Linked DNA regions of Arenibacter algicola. Each later gene encodes a partner of the first gene's protein in a complex. Links are inferred from orthologs where the notes say so. Each region holds a gene or a part of one and is shown in the gene's direction. Other genes may lie near its edges.

The links.
Region 2: the proteins of U735_RS0110960 (region 1) and uvrB are in contact, whole or in part, in a crystal structure (PDB 7EGT), measured with the Thermus thermophilus proteins. The link is inferred for Arenibacter algicola from one-to-one orthologs. Residues at the interface, in WP_096412145.1 of Thermus thermophilus: His654, Arg656, Phe657, Gln666, Asp668, Glu669, Lys680, Arg681, Leu682, Ser683, Lys685, Tyr686, Ala687; in WP_096411307.1 of Thermus thermophilus: Glu23, Leu25, Arg26, Asp27, Gly28, Glu29, Arg30, Phe31, Arg55, Glu326, Asp327, Phe328, Glu379, Ser382, Gln383, His398, Gly400, Arg401.

What each region holds. Positions count from the first base shown.
Region 1 is NZ_JPOO01000003.1:180,138-188,709, forward strand. What follows is about bases 3,764-6,746. They hold U735_RS0110960 (ATP-dependent helicase), read left to right. Parts: upstream 3,764-4,085; coding sequence 4,086-6,407; downstream 6,408-6,746. Other genes in these bases: U735_RS0110955 (amidohydrolase), read right to left, coding at 3,764-3,829; U735_RS0110965 (alpha/beta hydrolase), read right to left, coding at 6,446-6,746. Outside these bases: U735_RS0110945 (OmpA family protein), read right to left, coding at 1-652; U735_RS0110950 (FMN-binding glutamate synthase family protein), read right to left, coding at 871-2,439; more of U735_RS0110955, read right to left, coding at 2,555-3,763; more of U735_RS0110965, read right to left, coding at 6,747-7,291; U735_RS0110970 (L-threonylcarbamoyladenylate synthase), read left to right, coding at 7,338-7,958; U735_RS0110975 (OmpA/MotB family protein), read right to left, coding at 8,041-8,572. UniProt on the Escherichia coli protein: A helicase with DNA-dependent ATPase activity. Unwinds DNA duplexes with 3'-5' polarity. Translocates on single-stranded DNA with 3'-5' polarity. Initiates unwinding more efficiently from a nicked substrate than double-stranded DNA.
Region 2 is NZ_JPOO01000001.1:2,010,827-2,019,336, reverse strand. Bases 3,284-6,204 are described here. They hold uvrB (excinuclease ABC subunit UvrB), read left to right. Parts: upstream 3,284-3,710; coding sequence 3,711-5,699; downstream 5,700-6,204. Other genes in these bases: U735_RS0108570 (Hsp20/alpha crystallin family protein), read right to left, coding at 5,841-6,204; U735_RS0108585 (ABC transporter permease), read left to right, coding at 3,284-3,500. Also shown: U735_RS0108600 (nucleoid-associated protein), read left to right, coding at 1-439; U735_RS0108595 (hypothetical protein), read right to left, coding at 581-1,660; U735_RS0108590 (ABC transporter ATP-binding protein), read left to right, coding at 1,738-2,637; more of U735_RS0108585, read left to right, coding at 2,667-3,283; more of U735_RS0108570, read right to left, coding at 6,205-6,266; U735_RS0108565 (hypothetical protein), read right to left, coding at 6,392-6,793; U735_RS0108560 (DUF1456 family protein), read left to right, coding at 6,918-7,286; sucC (ADP-forming succinate--CoA ligase subunit beta), read right to left, coding at 7,507-8,510. UniProt on the Escherichia coli protein: The UvrABC repair system catalyzes the recognition and processing of DNA lesions. A damage recognition complex composed of 2 UvrA and 2 UvrB subunits scans DNA for abnormalities.

The sequences.
Region 1 (8,572 bases):
TACGGGCTATGGCAGCAGCTTGTTGGGTTCCAATCTCCCAGTTATTCAATTTATTATCCTTGGATTCCACCAAGTTGCTATTACTTACAATTTGAATATCCATTGTTGGATTGGCCTTTAAAACACTTCCAATCTTGGCAATAATGGACTCTGCCTTGTCCTGTACTTTGAAATTCTTGGAGTTCTCCCCAAATATATAACTGTTGTCCATTACCACCGCTACAGCTCCATTGCTAACGGTAATCTTGGGATCACTGCCCAAAGTCTGCTTAAATTGGGTAAAAACAGCAAGGGTTATAGAGTCATGGCTGCTAAGCGCATCATTGATAACTCTTAATTGCGCTTCCTTTTGAACAAGACTTTCCAAGGTGCTATTTATGTGATCGGATCTCTTATTGGAGGCTTCCGTAAAACTGTTCAAGTTTTTCAATAGGTTGCCATTGGTTTCCTTAAGTTCATTTACTTGTGCTTCATAAGACTCTACTTTGGCGGATGCAATTCTTTCTTCACGTTTGGATTCAGACAGGGCAGTTTCGGTCTCCCTTAACTTAGATCTTAGATCATCTACTTCCAAGATAAGATCTTTTTTGCTCTGTGCCTGTGCAATGGATATATACATTAATAAAACTAGAATGGTAAAAATTCTTTTCATCTGTTAATATTTATTTGTTTTTAATGGTCAGATGCAATGCCTTATTAATCATTTACCTCCCCATAATTATTGGGAGGTACGCAATTTGTTAATGGGCATTTCATAGATAAAATTTGTTTATTTATATGTTTGGGTAATTCTAATTGGTTGCATTACTGCAAGGATATACATTTTATTTTTCATGCAAAATTAAGATTATATTTAAATTAGGGCCAATCTTATTTTTCCATATACTCCTTTCCTCCCAAATAAGAGCAATTATATAGCTCCTCTATTCCAGAAAAGGGCACCACAGCTTTATTATACCCATAAGTTGAGGATAACGACCTGTTCAAGTCATTGTCATCCACATTTACCTGGATATCGTCCATGGTAAACTGACAGGGATGTTCATAGCCAGCGGCATGTGTTATTTCCAAGAATTCCTTTCTAAACGTTTTGAAATATTGGGACAATCTATCAGATTTTAGTGGGACATTTATTCCTCCCTGCAACCATTTACTTTGTGTAGCTATTCCTGTTGGACATCGGTTGGTATGGCATACTTGCGCTTGGATACAACCAATGCTCATCATAGCTTCCCTAGCTACATTTATACAATCTACACCCATGGCAAATGCCATAGCTGCTTTTGCAGGGAAACCCAATTTTCCACTTCCAATAAACACTATTCTTTCTGTTAGATCGTACTTTTTAAATAGCTTATAAAGACTGGAAAAACCGTATACCCAAGGTAGGGAAACATGGTCGGCAAAACTTGGAGGGGCAGCTCCCGTTCCTCCCTCTCCACCATCAACAGTAATAAAATCGGGTCCTTTTCCTGTTTCTATCATCAATTTTGCCAATTCTTCCCATTGATCCAATTTACCAATAGCTCCCTTTATGCCAACGGGAAGACCTGTCTGTTCTGCTATATCTTCTATTAACTGCAATAGTTCGGGTACGGAATTAAAAGCAGAATGGGTTGCGGGAGACAATACGTCCTTGCCCATTACAACACCTCGGATTTCGCTGATTTCATGGGTTATTTTTGCGGCTGGCAAAACACCTCCCTTGCCCGGTTTAGCTCCCTGGGAGATTTTAATTTCAATAGCTTTGATACAGGGATTATCCGAAACCAATTGTTTCATTTTATCCATGGAAAAATTTCCATCTTCACTGCGAACCCCAAAATAACCTGTTCCAAAGTGGAATATAACATCTCCACCTTGTTTATGATATGGGGCAAGTCCGCCTTCCCCGGTATTCTGATAAGCTCCCGATTTCCGCACTCCATTGTTCATGGCATTTACCGCAGCAGCCGATAGTGACCCAAAACTCATGGCAGAAACGTTGATTACGGAGGCAGGCCTATAGGGCTTTTTGCGTTTATTGTAAGATCCAATGATCTTGGCACAGGGCAAAAAGCAGGGATCGGTAATATTGGGGTGGTTCCCAGGGAGCTTATAGGCCATCATTTGATTCTTGACAAAAATATGTTGATGGGCATATATGTCCCTGTCAGTTCCAAAGCCTTCATAATTATTCTCCTTTTTCGCCGAGGCATAGATCCATCCCCTTTCTATGCGGTTGAATGGTAGTTCTTCCCTATTGTTGGCAACAAAATATTGCCTCATTTCTGGGCCAATGCTCTCCAACCAATACCTTAAATGTCCTACTACAGGGAAGTTATGCGAAATGGTGTGCCCTTTCTGCAGAAAGATATCCCTGATAGCCACCAAAACTAAAAACACTATTAGCCATGCCCACCAAGGTAGACTAGCTAGGGTGTTTAACATTGAATCCATATTCTTAATTTAAGTTTTTAAAGATGACTTGAATGATTTTAGGAAATAGATCTTTTTTACAAACTACAGCTGTAACTATTATAAATTGTGCATCCTCAATTGTTTAACAAAATTTTTAGTTGTTAAGGAAGTCCAAACTCATTTCTGTGAGTGCCTTTACCCCAAGGATCATTCCGTTTTCGTCTATACTGAAATCGGGCGTATGATGTGGAAAGGATGCGGTATTTCCAGGAGTCATACCTCCCAGAAAGAAGAAGAACCCGGGAACCTCATTTTGAAAGTAGGAGAAATCTTCACCCCCAGTAACGGCTTTTTGTATTTGCACATTCTCTTTGCCCGCCACCCTGTTAAGGGTAGGTAACATTTGGGTTACGAGCTCGGGATTGTTAAAGGTTATGTCCGTATTGCTTTTTATCTCAATGGTGGCCGTACCGCCATATGTCTTGGCGATGTCCGGTACCATTTCTTTCATTCTCTCGGTAATCTGTTTTTGCATATCATAGTCCAAGGTCCTTATGGTTCCGATCATTTCCGCACTTTCTGGGATAATATTAAATCTGACACCACTTGTAATCTTGCCCACACTTATCACCGCTGCTTCATTGGTAAGGTCTACTTCCCTACTAATAATGGTCTGTAGCCCATCTATGATCTTGGCACTGATAAGAATGGGGTCTATACCCTTCCATGGTTGTGAGCCATGGGTTTGTTTTCCCTCAACCTTTATAACGAATCGTTGCACTGCCGCCATTAGTCCTTCGGATTTATACCTAATTACACCAACTGGGGTAGAGGAGTTAATATGAAGCCCAAAAATAGCATCCACATCCGGATTTTTAAGAACACCTTCCTTCACCATTAATAGTGCTCCACCTTCTTCCCCTGGAGGAGGACCTTCTTCTGCAGGTTGAAAAATAAATTTAACGGTTCCCCTAATCTTGTCCCTATTTTTGGACAGAATTTCTGCAACTCCCATAAGGATAGAGGTATGGGTATCATGGCCACAGGCGTGCATAACACCGACCTCTTGTCCTAGAAATTCGGATGTCACAGTAGATTTAAAAGGAAGATCGTTTCTTTCGGTAACCGGTAAGGCATCAATATCGGCCCTTAAAGCGATTACCTTTCCATTTTTATTGCCTTTTAGAATCCCTACAACCCCAGTTTTGGCGACTCCTGTTTGAACCTCTATCCCCAAGGATTTCAAATGGGAGGCTATTTTTTCTGCAGTATTGAACTCCCTATTGGATAATTCTGGATTTTGGTGAAAATCCCTCCTCCAGTCTATTACCTTTGGTTCAATACCTTTATATTCCTTTTCAAAATTATATTTCTGGGCCGAGGAATTTAAACACCATAAAAGCATTGGGAGAATTAAATATAACTTCATACAACTAAATGGGATTTAAAATTATAGATGTCTAAGATTACATTATCTTAATCATTAAACTTGGTTTTTAATAATTTTACAGATGGCAACATCCATAAAAGTGTTGCTTTTCGTAAAATTGGATTTAAAGGATAAATATATTCAAATTAGAACTATTAACTCGGTTGGATTATCACAAATATTAAAGTTGATTTTTTGATAAGGCTATTTATGGTTAAATTCACCGATCGTAACGAGCTTAATATCTACATACGTTTTGGAGAATTATATTAACGAATTAAATGAAGCCCAAAAGGCTCCCGTATTGCATAAGGACGGGCCTTTGATGGTGATTGCAGGGGCCGGTTCCGGTAAGACAAGGGTATTGACCTACCGCATTGCTTATTTGATGAGCCAAGGAGTGGATTCCTTTAACATTTTGGCTTTGACCTTTACCAACAAGGCTGCCAGGGAAATGAAGAAACGTATTGCCGATATTGTGGGTACCTCCGAAGCCAAGAACCTATGGATGGGTACTTTTCATTCCGTTTTCGCCAAACTTTTGCGGTTCGACGGAGACAAATTGGGCTATCCTTCCAATTTCACCATATACGATACACAGGATTCCCAGCGTCTTCTATCCGCTATCATTAAGGAAATGGGGCTGGACAAGGATATTTATAAATATAAGCAGGTACAAAATAGAATATCTTCCTATAAGAACAGCCTTATTACCGTAAAGGCGTATTACAATAATCCGGATTTGGTAGAGGCGGATGCCATGGCCAAGCGCCCTAGGATGGGAGAAATTTATCAGAACTATGTGGATCGCTGCTTTAAGGCCGGTGCAATGGATTTTGATGATCTTCTGTTGCGGACGAACGAGCTGCTTACCAGATTCCCCGAAGTTCTGGCCAAGTATCAGGACAGGTTTAGGTATATTCTAGTAGATGAGTACCAGGATACCAACCATTCCCAGTATTTGATCGTTAAGGCGCTATCGGACAGGTTCCAGAATATTTGCGTGGTAGGGGATGATGCACAGAGTATATATTCCTTTAGGGGGGCAAACATTAGCAATATTCTAAATTTTCAAAAAGATTATGACAATGTGGGGATGTACCGATTGGAACAGAACTATAGGTCCACTAAAAATATCGTGAATGCCGCCAATTCCATAATTTCCAAAAATACCAATCAATTGGAAAAAGTGGTTTGGACCTCCAATGACGAAGGTCCATTAATTAAGGTTCACCGCAGCCCTACGGATGCGGAGGAAGGAAGGTTTGTGGCCGGATCTATCTTTGAAAATAAAATGCAAAGTCAGTTGCCCAATGGTAATTTCGCTGTTCTGTACAGGACCAACTCACAATCACGGGCCATCGAAGACGCTCTAAGAAAAAGGGATATCCCCTATAGGATTTATGGCGGACTCTCCTTTTATCAGCGGAAAGAAATTAAGGATGTGCTGTCCTATTTAAGATTGGTTATCAATCCAAAAGATGAGGAGGCGCTTAAACGTATTATCAATTTCCCTGCACGTGGTATTGGACAGAGCACTTTGGACAAGCTTACCGTGGCCGCTAATCACTATAATCGCTCAATTTTTGAGGTTATTGATAACTTGGAAAGGATTGATTTAAAGATCAATTCCGGTACCAAAAGAAAATTGGGCGACTTTGTGGCCATGATCAAAAGCTTTCAGATCATGAACGAAAGTGCAGATGCCTTTACCTTGGCAGAACATGTTGCCAAAAAATCCGGAGTTCTGCTGGAATTCAAAAAAGACGGTACTCCAGAGGGAATTGGCAAGATGGAGAATATTGAAGAATTATTGAACGGTATCAAGGATTTTGTTGAAGGGCAAAAGGAATTGGCAGATGCCAAAGGGGATATAGGGGAGTTTTTGGAGGATGTAGCACTGGCAACCGATCTGGACAAGGATACAGGAGATGATGACCGAGTGGCCCTAATGACCATTCACTTGGCAAAGGGACTGGAATTTCCGCATGTTTATATTGTAGGGATGGAAGAAGACCTATTCCCCTCTGCCATGAGCATGAATACCAGGAGTGAATTGGAAGAGGAAAGGCGTTTGTTTTATGTGGCCCTTACCAGGGCAGAAAAGCAGGCATATTTAACCTACACGCAGAATAGATACCGTTGGGGTAAATTGGTAGATGCCGAACCTAGTAGATTTATTGAGGAAATTGATGAAAAATATATTGAAAACCTCACACCTGTCCAGAGATCTGGATACACCCCCTTAATAGATGTTGATATTTTTGGTGATGTTGATAAAAGCAGATTAAGACAGAACAAACCCCTACAGGGAACACCTCCCAGTGGTGTTAGGCCCAATGAAAATCAGTTGCGAAAACTTCGTAAACTAAAACCGGAATTAGGTACTCCCGTTGGAAATACCAATTCGGTAGATCCCAATTTATCAGAAGGTTCCTTAGTAAACCATACTAGATTTGGTAGGGGACAAGTGCTGAAAATTGAAGGGGTAGGAAACGACAGGAAAGCTGAAATTAAATTTGATAAGGGAGACATAAAAAAACTTTTATTAAGGTTCGCAAAGTTGGAGGTACTCTAACTCCATAGGGACCAGTGATTTTAATATGTGGACATAGATTATAAATGCTCTTGGACAAAGGCCTTCAGTTTAATGGAAGTATCCCAAAGATCCAATCCTACCCAGCCGTGACCTCCGTTAGGGTAGAAGGTAAATTGGTGTTCTACGTTTAATTCCATTAATCTATCCCTTAGGCTTATTCCCTGGGAATTTGGAATTAAGGGATCCTGTGCTCCATAAAACAATAAGGTTGCAGGAGAAGTGGTTTTTACTTGGTACAACGGACTCACCTCTTCCAAAACCTCTGGATCATTACCAAATTGATCTAAAAGGGTCCTTAACACGGGATTTGGTGTATTTATATATGCCTCGTCCAAAAGGTTGGTAGGCCCTACAATGCTACAGACCATTTTCACCTGTTCTTTGGTATCGTGTGCATAGCTCCACAATAGGGAAAGATGGGCACCTGCACTAGAACCAATAAATCCGATATCCTTTAAAATTTGAAATTCATGCGCCCTATTGGACAATTCCTGAACTAATTGGTCTATGTCATGGATTTGCATTGGATAAGGAGGATTGTTCAGATCGGCCAATCTATAATTCATGTTAACTACTGCTATCTCCGATAATTGTTCCCTTATAAAGTCTTTAAAGGGATTCATTTCCGATTTTTCACCAGCATTCCATCCTCCTCCATGTACCAGAATGAGAACTTTAGTTTCAGTGGTCCTGTTTTTTGGAAGATAAATGTCATATTTTTGATGTGTATTGGAACCATATTCCAAGTCGATAATGTTCTTGGCCTCCAATGCGCCAGTGTCGGTTGCAATAGGATCTTCCGAACAAGAGTGGAGTATTACAAAGAAGAATCCAAGAAGTACGATAAACTGGAACTTATACATAAAACATTATTTCTTAAATTGTTAACGTTTATTTTGAACCAATAATATGTCTGAATTTATTAAAATATATCCTGAAAATCCTAATCCTAAGGAAATTAAGAGAGTGGTGGATGTTTTGCGTAAAGGGGGCCTGATTATTTATCCAACAGATACCGTGTATGGCCTTGGGTGTGATATAACAAACACCAAAGCCTTGGAAAAAATAGCACGCATCAAAGGAGTAAAATTGGCAAAGGCCAATTGGTCCTTTATATGTGCCGATCTCAGTAACCTTTCGGACTACGTAAGGCAAATAGATACCTCTACCTTTAAAATTCTAAAGCGGGCCTTACCAGGACCTTATACTTTTATACTTCCAGGGAACAATAACCTTCCCAAAGAATTTAAAAAGAAAAAAACAGTAGGTATTCGTATTCCTGATAATTCTATTGCCAGGACCTTGGTTGAAGCACTGGGAAACCCTATCGTATCAACCTCTATTCGTGATGAGGATGAACTTTTGGAATATACCACCGATCCAGAATTGATCTATGAAAAATGGAAAAATCTGGTAGATATAGTTATTGATGGCGGTTATGGGGACAACATGGCGTCCACAGTAATAGATCTATCCGAAGATGAACCTATAGTGGTTAGGGAAGGAAAGGGAAGTTTGGATATATTCTAGGTACAAAGAAAGTTTTCCAATTAATTAATGAACAAAAAAAAAGCGACCCTATAGGTCGCTTTTTAATTTGAATAAGTTATTCTTAGTTGATCTTAGGATCTTTCATTCCTTCTTCGATCATACTGTAGAATTGATCAATTTTTGGAAGTACAACAATACGTGTTCTTCTATTCTTAGCCTTGTCTGTTGGGGAAACAGGAATGTACTCTCCTCTTCCTGCAGCAGTCATACGCTTAGGATCAACACCGTAATCTTTTTGTAAGATACGTACAACTGAAGTAGCACGTTTAACACTTAAATCCCAGTTGTCATATAAAACACCACTGTTGTATGGATCAGTATCGGTATGACCTTCAACCATAAATTCGAAATCTGGTTTGTTGTTAACCACTTGGGCAACTTTGCCTAAGATTTCCTTTGCTCTTTGGGTTACATTAAAGCTTCCGCTTCTAAACAAAAGTTTGTCAGAAATAGAAACAAAAACAACTCCTTTTTCTACACTAATTTCGATATCCTCATCATCCAAGTTTCCAAGAACACCTTTTAAACTTTGAACCAAAGCCAAGTTTACAGAATCCCTTCTAGTAATGGCATCGTTAAGCTTTCTTATAGTT
Region 2 (8,510 bases), on another replicon or contig:
TTTTAAGACAAAAAACTACTTGAAATTCTGCCAGAACTTTGCCAAGGATGTGGTTTTGCCTGCCGAGGACAAACAACAGGAGGTGTTGTTTATGAACAGGGCCGTAAATCATTTTGCAAAAAATGACTCTTTTGAAGAGACCAATTTCCTGAACGAGGTTATGGAAAACCCGGAATTGATACCAGAATTTAAGCACTACAAAGTAGAAAAAGGCCCCAAGTACAGTATTGAGGATGTCTCTACTTTTGACATTGCCAACAAAGCGGTCTCCGATGCCAGAAAAAAAATTAAGAACGTTATTAACCTAGATACCAATATCCAGATCAAACTTGATTTTATAAATCCGGAATCGGCCCAAAAATTTGTGGAAAAAGGCTGGGACGAAGAGCGCCAAATGTACTACTACCTGGTTTACTTTAACAAGGAACAGAAAAGCTAGACAAATACGAAAGTTACCTGGCCCCTTCATTGAATGGGCGTCTAAGATCATAAACAGATGAAGGCCGAAGTTATATGCTTCGGCCTTCTTTTGTTTAGTATTATTATAGGGGTTTACCCTTGGGTATCGAATAGGTAAATATTAAAGATTGATCTTGTTCTCAATAATCTGTTTCATACTAACATCCTCGTAATTTCTTTTTACAAAGTCCAGCGCAAGTGCCAGCACTTCCCCCATGGTCTTACATTTTTTAAAGTCTATATCTCCCGTAAGATCATAAATATGCTGTGAAAGGGCCGCAATATTATCGTCATTGGATATATCATCGGTCTTCACTATGGAAATGAGTCGTTTGATACGGTTCCCTGAACTCAAAATTCGTTTGGCCACAATGGAGCGTTCCTCTATTTTATATTGATCCACAGAATTACGCTGTAACTTCTCCTTGACCAACATGACCATTTTATAATTTTCCTTAAAAAACTGTGGCCTGTACACTTTTAATTTTCCTTCATAACACTGTTGGTCAAAATCTATTGCCCTTATTTTATATACCACGTGATCAAAATCGTGGGTAGGAACAATTACGTAGTTATATGAACGCATATCCCCCAAAAGGCGGATCATACAGCGTTCGTTAAACTTGACAAATTCTTTGGCCAACTGGGATTTTTCCGATTCGTTGCATTTCGGCAAAAAATCCTTGATAAACACATCTCCCGGAATACCTGCAATATGCTCCTCTATCAAAGTATCCCCGTAGACCAGGAAGTTAAGGTTATAGGGCGACAACATATGCTCCAGTTCCAGTCCGTATATCCTGGAGGCATCGGTCCTTTTTACATAAAAATAAGTGAAATTGTCATTCAGTATATTCCTAACCTTGATCCTAAAGGGCTTGGAGTTTCCAAAAGTACAATAGTCCACCGCATCTACATTTAAAAATGGAAATATACTATCGCTACCATCGGAATGTAGAATGGAATATACTTTCTTTAGACTGATATCGATTTCGGTCCTATCAAACTCGCTGTAATATACACGTACCCAAAGGGTGTCCTCCTCATTGGAGTCGTATACCACAATAGACCCAGAAAAACGCAACAGATCCTCATAAAAAATTGGTATTTCAATTTTTCTGCTATAGTGCTCCAAATAGGCATCCAATTTTTTATTTACTGGAAATGCAGGCTTTTTCTTGGACATTAATCTTTCAGACATGGAAAAAACTTTAATTTGTAACAAAATAACGATTTCTTCGTCAAGTAAGTACAAACAATTAAAAAATCTATCCCATTTTGGAAACTATCCTGACCGTAAACCACCTTACCAAGAAATTTGGATACTTAACCGCGGTAAAAGACCTTTCCTTTAGTATTGAAAAAGGTAATGTTTATGGCATTTTGGGGCCTAATGGCAGCGGAAAATCGACCACCTTGGGAATTGTACTGAATGTAGTAAATAGAACAGCTGGTGATTTTTCATGGTTTGGAGGAACCATTTCCACCCACGTCGCCCTTAAGAAAGTTGGCGCCATCATTGAACGTCCCAATTTCTATCCCTATATGACAGCCATACAAAACCTGAAATTGGTCTGCAAAATCAAGGAAGTTCCCCAAGATAAAATTGAAGAAAAATTGGAAATGGTTGGACTACTGGAACGAAAAAACAGCAAGTTCAGTACCTACTCCCTAGGTATGAAACAGCGATTGGCCATTGCCTCAGCACTTCTCAACGACCCAGAAATATTAATTTTGGACGAACCTACCAATGGTTTGGATCCGCAGGGAATACATCAAATTAGGGAGATCATAAAAAAAATTGCCTCACAGGGCACTACCATACTGTTAGCCTCACATTTATTGGACGAGGTAGAAAAAGTCTGTAGCCATGTGATAATCCTAAGAAAAGGTGAAAAGCTCTATTCGGGACCGGTTGACGAAATGTTGACCAGTTATGGCTTCTTTGAACTCAGGGCAATCGATGAAGAGGCTTTGGTCACATTCCTGAGTAAACACGCCAGTTTCGGCCCTATTAAGCAGGAAAATGGTTTGATTACCGCCATTTTGAAAGAAGAAATGAACGCTAGCACCCTAAATCAGGACTTATTTAATAATGGTATAGTGCTATCCCATTTGGTAAAACGCAAAGAAAGTCTTGAGGAACAATTCCTTAATTTGACGAATCATAAGGATTAACCGCTTTAATACCCTTAAACGCATAAAATATGTTACGTTTATTACAGATAGAATTTATAAAATTATGGAACAATAATGCGAGTAAGGTCCTAATCATTTCCTATTTCGTCCTTATACTCTGTATGGCACTGTTGGCCGCAATAAAATTTGATATCGGTCCCATTCAGTTCCATGTGGCCGAACAGGGAATTTTCAATTTTCCTTACATATGGCACTTGAATACCTGGATTGCAAGTGGTTTGAAGCTCTTTTTTGCTATAGTCATTGTATCTATGATGGCAAACGAATACAGCAATAAGACCCTAAAACAAAATTTAATAGATGGCTTGAGCAAAAAGGAATTTATCGCCTCTAAATTCTTGACCGTTTTTGCATTTTCCGTCATTTCTACCCTTTTTGTTTTTATAGTTTCATTGGTTTTAGGGCTTTTTTATTCCGATTTCACGGAGATATCCATCATATTTTCGGATTTGGAATACTTATTGGCTTATTTTATAAAACTGTTGGGTTTCTTTTCCTTCTGTCTTTTCCTTGGTATATTGGTAAAACGATCGGCCTTTGCTTTGGGCTTTTTAATTATTTGGTTTGCCATTGAAAATTTAGCCATCCGATTTTTGGTATGGTGGCTTGCCGGCAAGGAAGCTTCGGCCTACGTTATGAAATTCCTCCCCTTGGAGTCTATGAGCAACCTGATCAAAGAGCCGGCTTCCAGATTTAAGGCTGTACAAAGTATGGCAGAACAAGTGGGTGAACAGTTCAATAAGGACTATGCCGTTCATTTTTATGAAATTTTGATTGTAGGATGTTGGACGGCAATTTTTATATATCTTTCGTACGCCCTGCTCAAAAAACGCGATTTGTAAAGCCAATTTCCAAGAACATATCTCCCTTTGCACCTTTAACAGTCTAATACCATACATAATACGACAATGGTTACAAATAGTTGCCGAAGCACCTCAGTATTGCCCACTATTTATTAATTTTAGGTCATAAAACGAATATGATTTTTTTATTCTTATCCAGGAAGGAAAAAGATAAAATTGCAATTATAGGAGTTCCTGAATGCATTGCTCATGAAATTTAAAGTTGTTTCCGAATTTAAACCTACAGGTGATCAGCCCCAAGCTATAAAACAATTAAAAGAGGGCCTTGAGGCCGATGAACGTTACCAAACCCTTTTGGGGGTAACGGGGTCTGGAAAAACTTTTACTGTTGCCAATGTCATAGAGCAGGTGCAGCGGCCTACCTTGGTATTGGCACATAACAAAACCTTGGCTGCACAATTGTACTCGGAGTTTAAGCAGTTTTTTCCCGATAATGCAGTTGAATATTTTGTCTCCTACTACGATTACTATCAACCCGAAGCTTATATACCTTCAAGCGGTACCTATATAGAAAAGGACCTTTCCATTAATGAGGATATTGAAAAACTGCGCTTGAGTGCCACTTCATCCCTGTTATCGGGCAGAAGGGACATTTTGGTAGTGGCCTCCGTTTCCTGTTTATACGGTATAGGAAATCCCGTAGAATTTCAGAAAAATGTAATAGGTATAGAAAAGGATCAAGTTATTCCGAGGACCAAATTTTTACATCAGTTGGTACAAAGCTTGTACTCGAGAACGACTGCCGATTTTAGGAATGGAAATTTTAGGGTAAAGGGCGATGTGGTGGACGTATTTCCCAGTTATGCCGACCATGCCTTTAGAATTCATTTTTTTGGGGACGAAATTGAAGAAATAGAGGCCTTTGACCCCTACAAGAACAAAATACTGGAGAAGTACCAACAACTGAATATTTATCCGGCAAATATGTTCGTTACCTCCCCAGATGTATTGCAGAATGCCATTCACCTTATTCAAGAGGATATGGTGTTGCAGGTGAATTATTTCAAAGAAATAGGGAAACACCTGGAAGCAAAACGTTTGGAAGAACGTACAAATTTTGATCTGGAGATGATACGGGAACTGGGATATTGCTCAGGAATTGAAAATTATTCCAGATATTTGGACGGTAGGGAACCTGGAACCCGGCCGTTCTGTTTGTTGGACTATTTCCCAAAAGATTATTTGATGGTTGTTGATGAAAGCCATGTTACCATTCCACAAGTACACGCTATGTATGGGGGCGATAGGTCGAGAAAGGAAAATTTGGTGGAATACGGCTTTCGGTTGCCTGCGGCCATGGACAACAGACCGCTAAAATTTGAGGAATTTGAAGCCCTTCAAAATCAAGTTATCTATGTAAGCGCCACTCCTGCAGACTACGAATTGGAATTGAGCCAAGGGGTTTATGTAGAGCAAGTTATTAGGCCAACAGGGCTTTTGGATCCCATCATTGAAGTGCGCCCCAGCTTGAACCAAATTGATGACCTCATCGAGGAAATCCAATTGAGGGTCGAAAAGGATGAACGGACATTGGTCACCACCTTAACCAAACGAATGGCGGAAGAATTGGCCAAGTATTTGACCAGGATAAATGTTCGCTGTCGTTATATACATAGTGATGTGGATACCTTGGAAAGGGTTGAAATAATGCAGGATCTGCGCAAAGGTGTTTTTGATGTGCTTATAGGGGTGAATTTATTGCGAGAAGGGCTAGATCTACCCGAAGTCTCCCTAGTGGCCATTTTGGATGCCGACAAGGAGGGCTTTCTTAGAAGTGCAAGATCCCTTACCCAAACGGTGGGCCGTGCAGCCAGGAATCTAAATGGAAAAGCCATTATGTATGCTGATAAAATTACCAACAGCATGCAAAAAACTATAGATGAGACCAACTACAGACGGGAAAAACAAACTACCTATAATCTTGAAAATAATATTACTCCCACGGCACTGAACAAAAGTTTGGACAGTGTTTTGGCCAAAAATTCCGTCTCCACCTATCATTTTGAGAAAGAAGAAATGAAGGCAGCGGAGCCCGACTTATTGTACCTTACCAATGAACAAAAGGAAAAAATGATAAGGGACAAAAGAAAGGCTATGGAAAAGGCGGCCAAGGACTTGGATTTTATGCAAGCCGCAAAGTTAAGGGACGAAATTAAATCGCTTCAGGAACAGGAATAAAACACCATTTTGCGCATTTTATTGAGAAATGGTTACATGGGCATTTAACAAAACAAAAAGCGCTTCGATTTCTCAAAGCGCTTTTCAAATCAACCAACCAATCTATAATGTATCCGACTGGATACAAAACTACTTTTAAGCTTACGCTATTTCAATTAATCTTTTAGGCTTAGGCAATGCCTCTTCTTTTTTGGGAAGAACAAATTTTAGGATTCCATCTTCGTAGGTGGCGTTAATTTTATCCAAGGAAATAGTTTCAGGCAAACTAAACACCCTTTTAAAGGATGAAAAAGTAAATTCCCTTCTGGTATATCCATCATCCTCTTTATTTTCCTCACTTTTTACCTCAGAGGAAATAGTTAGGATGTCATTATCGATTTCAACATTGAAATCTTCTTTTTTCCTTCCAGGTATTGCCAATTCCAATACATACTCAGTTTCGGTTTCCTTAACATTGGCAGCCGGTACACTTTCCTTGAAGTTATCTATACCACCAAACCAATCTGGTCTTAAAATTTCATTCATTAATGAAGGAAACATAACATTATTTCTTTTTACTAGACTCATGACTTTTATATTTTAAGTTATACTTTAAATTCTCATGATCTAAAAGGCAAATGTTATACCGATTGCATTTTAATGCCATTGTGTCACTATTCCGACCTAATAACAGGACATTATGTCGCTTTTTATCAATTGTTATAAGCTTTAAATATATTGATCAGCACAGCAGGTGGAACTACCTTGTCAGGATAATTGTGCATTACGGTAAGAACTTGCTCTATGGCGGCCTGTGGAAGTCCAAATCCAAGTCCTATGTTATGCAGCTGTTCAATTTCAACTAGATGCTGCTCCTTGTCCACATTCATAAGCAGTACCAGGCGATGAAATTGAAGGATGCGCTCCGCTTCGGATTTAAGCAATACCTTTCCAACTTTCTTATGAAAAAGGGAATCGAAGGTTTCCTTATCGACCTCCAACTGCTTGGCTACACCCAGCAAAAAATTATACTCCGAATCCTTGATTTCCTTGTCTGTCTTTGCAAAAGAAATCATTTGGGAAAGAATGCCCAGCTTCTCCAAATACGTACTCATAAATTACAGTTTAACACTAAGTTACATTAAATAGCATTGATTTCTTGTCTTCGGATGCAGGAAAGTAATCCCAAACTAGTCCCACATCCTATTTTTTGTAATATCTTGTCAAAAAATTTATCATATGACCAATAATGATGTTCTTAAAAAATTAAGGGTTGCCTTAAAATTACGGGATGATGAAATTGTAGAAATTTTAAAATTAGTCGATTTTAAAATTACCAAAAGCGAGTTGGGAGCTTTTTTCAGAAAAGAAGATCACCCAAACTATGTAGAATGTGGCGATCAAATTTTACGTAATTTTTTAAATGGTTTGGTGATACATTATCGTGGGACCAGGGAGAATCCCAAAGACCCAAAATTATCTTTGCCCAAGCCAAAAAAGGAGGCTATTTTTAAAAAACATCAAAAACCGGGATTCAAGGAGCAACAGAAAAAGAAAATGGATCACGACATTAGCCCTGTAAAGTACAAAAACAAAAAAAAATCCTGATCCCTCAGAACTTTTCTAGGATAAGACTACCTTGGTTTATCGAGAACTAATGGTATTCAACGTAAAATACGTTCAACAAAAAAGAGGCTGTCTAAAAAGTCAAGACAGCCTCTTTTTTATTCGGGTAGGTATCGGAGAACTATTCTCAAATACGCAAATTATGGAGGGGTTGAAATACTTTTTAGACGCCCTCTTTTCTGATTTTTATACTTTCTTGGTATTATGCCAATACTTCCTTCACCTTGTCAGCAGCTTCTTGAAACTGAACTGCGGAATGTACTGCCAAACCAGAATTATCAATAATTTCCTTGGCCAATTCAGCATTGGTACCCTGTAATCTTACAATAATAGGCACCTTTATGGCATCTCCCATATTTTTGTAGGCATCCACTACCCCTTGCGCTACACGATCGCAACGAACAATACCACCAAAAATATTTATGAGGATACATTTGACAGCTGGATCCTTCAAAATAATTCTGAAGGCTTCTTCTACCCTTTTGGCATCAGCGGTTCCCCCTACATCCAAAAAGTTGGCTGGCTCACCACCGGCCATTTTTATAAGATCCATTGTAGCCATGGCCAGTCCTGCACCATTCACCATACAACCAACATTTCCATCCAAGTCGACGTAGTTAAGACCTACAGCCCTTGCCTCTACCTCAATTGGATTCTCCTCTAGCAAATCCCGCATTTCTGCATATTGCTTTCTTCTATATAGTGCATTATCATCAATGGATACTTTGGCGTCCACTGCCATAATCTTATCATCGGATGTTTTAAGAACAGGGTTTATTTCGAACAAACTTGCATCGCTCTCCACATAAGCCTTGTATAAACTGGTAACAAACTTGGTCATTTCCTTAAAAGCCGTTCCGGACAAGCCCAAGTTAAAAGCTATTTTCCTTGCTTGAAAAGGCAATAAACCAGTAGCTGGGTTTATTTCTTCCGTAAAAATAAGGTGCGGTGTTTTCTCTGCAACCTCCTCTATATCCATTCCACCTTCGGTAGAATACATGATCATATTTCTACCAGCGGCCCTGTTCAATAAAACGGACATATAAAATTCACTGGTTTCACTGTCCCCAGGATAATAAACATCCTCTGCAACCAAAACTTTATGTACTTTTTTACCTTCCGCAGAAGTTTGCGGAGTAACTAAATTCATACCAATTATAGATCCTGCAATATCTTCTACCTCACGCAAGTTCTTCGCCAATTTAA